2 regions of the Obesumbacterium proteus genome follow, and region 1 is predicted to be linked to the other one. Evidence: riboswitches for the same ligand, from Rfam matches in the RefSeq annotation. Region 1 holds a riboswitch; the other holds the start of a gene.
What was found. A riboswitch is a leader RNA that binds a small molecule or an ion and turns the genes downstream of it on or off. The one in region 1 is predicted to bind thiamine pyrophosphate.
Positions count from the first base shown of each region.

Region 2: linked by a shared signal. The riboswitch ahead of thiM (hydroxyethylthiazole kinase) and the one ahead of thiC (phosphomethylpyrimidine synthase ThiC) in region 1 are both predicted to bind thiamine pyrophosphate.

Region 1 is NZ_CP014608.1:343,192-345,670, forward strand. It holds gene nudC (NAD(+) diphosphatase) at 1-352, opposite strand, end outside; partial or broken gene rsd (sigma D regulator) at 431-945, shown strand; TPP riboswitch at 1,017-1,138, shown strand; gene thiC (phosphomethylpyrimidine synthase ThiC) at 1,341-2,479, shown strand, end outside.
Region 2 is NZ_CP014608.1:4,165,259-4,167,737, forward strand. It holds gene thiD (bifunctional hydroxymethylpyrimidine kinase/phosphomethylpyrimidine kinase) at 1-732, opposite strand, end outside; gene thiM (hydroxyethylthiazole kinase) at 729-1,568, opposite strand; TPP riboswitch at 1,602-1,703, opposite strand; gene dld (D-lactate dehydrogenase) at 1,760-2,479, opposite strand, start outside.

The DNA.
Region 1 (2,479 bases):
TCGGGCACATACTTGCCCACTCTGAACGGCTGGAGTACATCTCATGTCCGCAATAACCGCAAAACGTATGCGAACGGAAAAACTCGGCCAGTTGTACACCACGGCCAACGAGCTGGAAAAGGCCGCGATCAACGTCAATCAGTTGGCGAACAGACACCATATCTTGCCGACGTGCTTCCTCTATCAACCACATGGGATGCCCTTCCCACTCGCCAATTTGGTGCGCCGATTTAGTGCTGAGTTGCCATTGCAGGGCAGAACCAAAAGGCAGATCGCCACGGGGTAGCCAGACCTTACCTTCATGGCTAATCACCCACCAGCCGGTGTCATCATCTTTTAACTGTTGTTCCATATCTTTGACATTAAACCTCTGCTAATCTGGCATTCGATTGTTGCTAATTTGTAACATTTACCTCATGGAGTTGAATATATGCTCAACCGTCTCGAACATCTGACTCAACGCGTAGGTGGTAGTAATGAATTAATCGACCAATGGTTGCAAGCCCGCAAGCAACTACTCGTGGCCTATTGTGCACTGGTTGGTATTAAACCAAATAAAGAAAAGCATACCCCGCTCAATGAAAAAGCGCTGGAGAACTTCTGCCACAATCTGGTTGATTATCTCTCCGCCGGTCATTTCCATGTTTACGATCGTATCGTAGAGCTGGTTGGCGGCGATGACAGTCCACACATGGCAGTAACAAAAAAATCTATCCTGCGTTACACGATAATACCAAGCTAATTATGGCGTTCCACGATCGCTTTACCGATGACGAACTGAGCGAAGAAGAGTGTTTAGCTCTCCATGACGCACTTTCGCACATTGGGGAAACGCTAGCTGCCCGCTTTGCCTTAGAAGACAACCTGATTCAAATCGCCTATGACATCTGGCAGGCCAATGCGCCCGCTGCGGATAATGATGATTCATTGGCGCGCCCTGCATAACATCTGAAAGTAGCATAGACATTACAGCTTAGTTAACAGCTTGCAGTTTTGTGCTCCCGCTCCTACACTGGGCACTCTTGTCGGAGTGCCTAGTGAGCGGGATCCTTTCCCACTTCAGGCTGAGACCGTTAATTCGGGATCCGCGGAACCTGATCGGGTTAATACCCGCGAAGGGAACAAGAGTAATCCTTTGCACCCACCAGCATTTATCTATCGCTGATGGGGTGCCTGCTATCTATTACTCCCTCCGAGCTCCAGACAAGCAATTCTCCAACTTGATTTTTAATCATTGTTAAACCAGAACACTGGTAGGAATTTGCTATGTCTATGAATAAAAAGAGACCACCCAAGCCCCACTTTCTCGTCGTGAACAACGCGCACAGGCTCAGGCCTTTATCGATCATCTACGCGGTGAAGCCTATCCTAACTCTCAGCGCATCTACCTCACCAGTTCGCGTGAGGACATTCGCGTGCCGATGCGCGAGATCCAGCTTAGTCCAACGCTGCTTGGCGGCAGCAAAGATAACCCACAGTATGAACCCAACGAGCCAATTCCGGTTTACGATACCGCAGGCCCCTATGGCGATCCCGATGCCGATTTAGACGTGCGCAATGGCCTGAAGCCGCTGCGCCATCCATGGATTGCCGAGCGAGGTGATACCGAGTTGCTGGATCAACTGAGCTCCGCCTATACCCAACAGCGCTTAGCCGATGACGGGCTCGATCATTTACGCTTCGACAACCTGCCACAGCCACGTCGCGCCAAAACCGGCAAGTGTGTAACGCAGCTTCATTACGCACGTCAGGGGATCATCACGCCAGAAATGGAATTCATCGCTATCCGTGAAAACATGGGCCGCGAGCGTATTCGCGGCGATGTACTGCGTCAGCAACATCCTGGGCAGAATTTTGGCGCGCTGCTGCCAAAAGATATCACGGCCGAATTTGTCCGCAGTGAAGTGGCCGCTGGACGCGCCATTATCCCTTCCAATATCAATCACCCCGAATCAGAGCCGATGATTATTGGGCGTAATTTCTTGGTGAAGGTTAATGCGAATATCGGTAACTCCGCCGTGACCTCTTCGATTGAAGAAGAAGTGGAAAAGCTGGTTTGGTCGACTCGTTGGGGCGCTGATACCGTTATGGATTTGTCCACTGGCCGCTATATTCACGAAACGCGAGAGTGGATTTTACGCAACAGCCCAGTGCCAATCGGCACCGTTCCGATCTATCAAGCATTGGAAAAAGTGAACGGAATTGCAGAAAACCTCAACTGGGAAATCTTCCGCGATACGCTGCTAGAGCAGGCAGAGCAAGGCGTTGACTATTTTACTATTCACGCCGGTGTGCTGTTACGCTACGTTCCAATGACGGCCAAACGCCTCACCGGGATCGTCTCCCGTGGCGGTTCGATTATGGCCAAATGGTGCCTTTCACATCATAAAGAAAACTTCCTTTTTGAGCGCTTCCGTGACATTTGCCAAATCTGTGCGGCCTATGATGTCGCGCTCTCATTGGGTGATGGGCTGCGTCC
Region 2 (2,479 bases), 1.2 Mb from region 1:
TAAGGCTTTTTGCAGATAGTTTTTGGCGGCAAGTACCGTTTCATTCCAGTTCTGATATCGCGGGCGTAGTGCGGCAAGCGCCGCCGATAACGTGCAGCCGGTTCCGTGGGTATGACGGGTATTCACCCGTGGTGCGGTAAATCGCTGTTCGCCTTCACGACTAAACAACCAGTCCGGACTTTCGCTGTCGCTCAAATGCCCTCCTTTCATCAATACCGCTTGGCAGCCCATATCTAACAGCGCGTGGCCTTGACGACGCATTTCATCTTCATTGGTTGCCATTGGGCAGGCTAAAAGCGCTGCTGCTTCAGGCAGATTTGGGGTGATAAGCGCCACTTTGGGAAGTAACAAATCACGCACGGCCTGCACCGCCTCTGGGGCTAGCAATGGATCGCCGCTCTTCGCCACCATTACCGTATCCAACACCACAAAGGGAATAGGATACATATCTAACGCCTGCGCGACCTGCTCGACGATATCGGCATTGGCCAGCATGCCAATTTTTGCACTGTCGATACGAACATCGGTGAGCACGGACGCCAACTGAGCCCCAACAAACTGTGGTTCAATCTCATAAACAGACTGCACACCGCGCGTATTCTGCGCCACCAGCGCCGTGATCACGCTGGTACCATAGGCGCCTAACGCGGAGAACGTTTTGAGATCGGCCTGAATTCCTGCGCCGCCGCTCGGATCGGTTCCTGCAATAGTTAAGGCATTAATACGTTTCATGAGCGATCTCCAGAGCGAATAAAATCCTGCGGGGTTAAGTGATACAGCGCGTCGATAAAAGCGGGTACAAAACTGCCGGGGCCGTGAGATACGGCGACCGCACGCTCACCGGCCAGCGACATCGCTTGGCAGGCGGTGGCAACGGCCAGCAAAAGATCGGTCTGCCGAACGCTAAACGCCGCCACCACGGCGGACAAGGCACAGCCGGTTCCGACGACGCGCGTCATCAGCGCGTCGCCGCCGGTTACGCCATACACTCTTTTACCGTCAGTGACGTAATCCGTTGCGCCGGTTACAGCCACCACGGCTCCCGTTTGCAACGCCAGAGCCTGAGCAGCTGGCAATGCTGCCGCAGAATCATCGGTGCTATCAACACCGCGGCCTCCCGCTTCCATCCCACTCAACGCCAATATTTCTGAGGCATTTCCACGAATAACGCTGGGCTTCAGCGCTAAAAGCTGACGTGCAAATTCGGTGCGATAAGACAATCCGCCAACGGCAACCGGATCAAGCACCCACGGTTTTTGATGATAATTGGCAGACTCAATGGCAGCTAACATCGACTGCGCTCTTTGCACATGCAAGGTACCAATGTTGATTAACAACGCGTCAGCCAATGAAGAAAATTGGGCGGCTTCTTGCGGCTCAACCACCATGGCAGGCGATGCACCCAGCGCCAACAGCACGTTCGCGGTAAACGTTTGGACGACTTCGTTGGTGAGACAATGAATCAGCGGGGCGTGATGGCGAAACTGAGCAAAAGCGGCAGCGGCGCTTTCACCGAGTGATTCTGTATGGGGAAATTCGGTAAGGTGCGGATTCGACGCGATGGACATATTCCTCCCAACCGGCGGTCAAGAAGACGATGCGCTCATGCACCGAGACTTCCCTACGCTGGCATAATCCAGATCAGGTAATACGGGTAAGTTCTCAGCCCTTTCATTTTCATGTGGGCACCCCGAGTCAAGGCATTCATTATTGGGAACACGGAGCGCCACGTCAAGGCCAACGGGCGCTCCAGCTCATGTTACTTCTGATGTTCTGCGCAGTCGCAGCCCCAGTTTTTCAACTTAGACGTTTTCCCAATACCCGGATTGAGCGTGTTGGTGGGGTCATTTTGTTGATAGAAAGCCTTCAGCTGTGGCTTGGCTTTGTATAGATGGCCAACGTTATGCTCCGCAGGATATTCCGCGCCGCGCGTGTCCAGCAGCGCGAGCATCTTTTCCTTCAGCGCATGCACATCGACGCCTTTTTTAACAATGTAATCCTGATGGAAAACGTAGCACATGAAATGCCCATAATAGAGGCGGTGTACCAGCGCATCGTCAAATTCCGGCGGCAGACGCTCGAACCAATCATGATCGTTTCGACGCAGCGCAATATCGAGGGCAAGAATGTCTTCAACCTCTTTGCTATGCACCGCGTTGTAGCGAATGGCCGCGCCCGCAGCGGCAAATCGGTGTAAGAAGGCTTTAGCTCCTTCTTCTGCCGTACAGACAAAAAACTCTCCTTCTGCCTGTGCAAAATAAGATTCTAGCCACGCGCGCGCTTCCTCAATGCCCTCGCCCGAAATTTTCAGCATCAGATGATGTTCAAAGCGGTTGCGATACTCTTTCAAACGTTTGGGTAAATGCGATGGCAGCAGGTGACTCAGCGTTTGCATCGTGCGATCGACCAAATGACTCGGCAGGAAAGGCACTTTGCCGAAGATGGCATCCATACGTCCTTTCAGAGTAAAGAACATCGG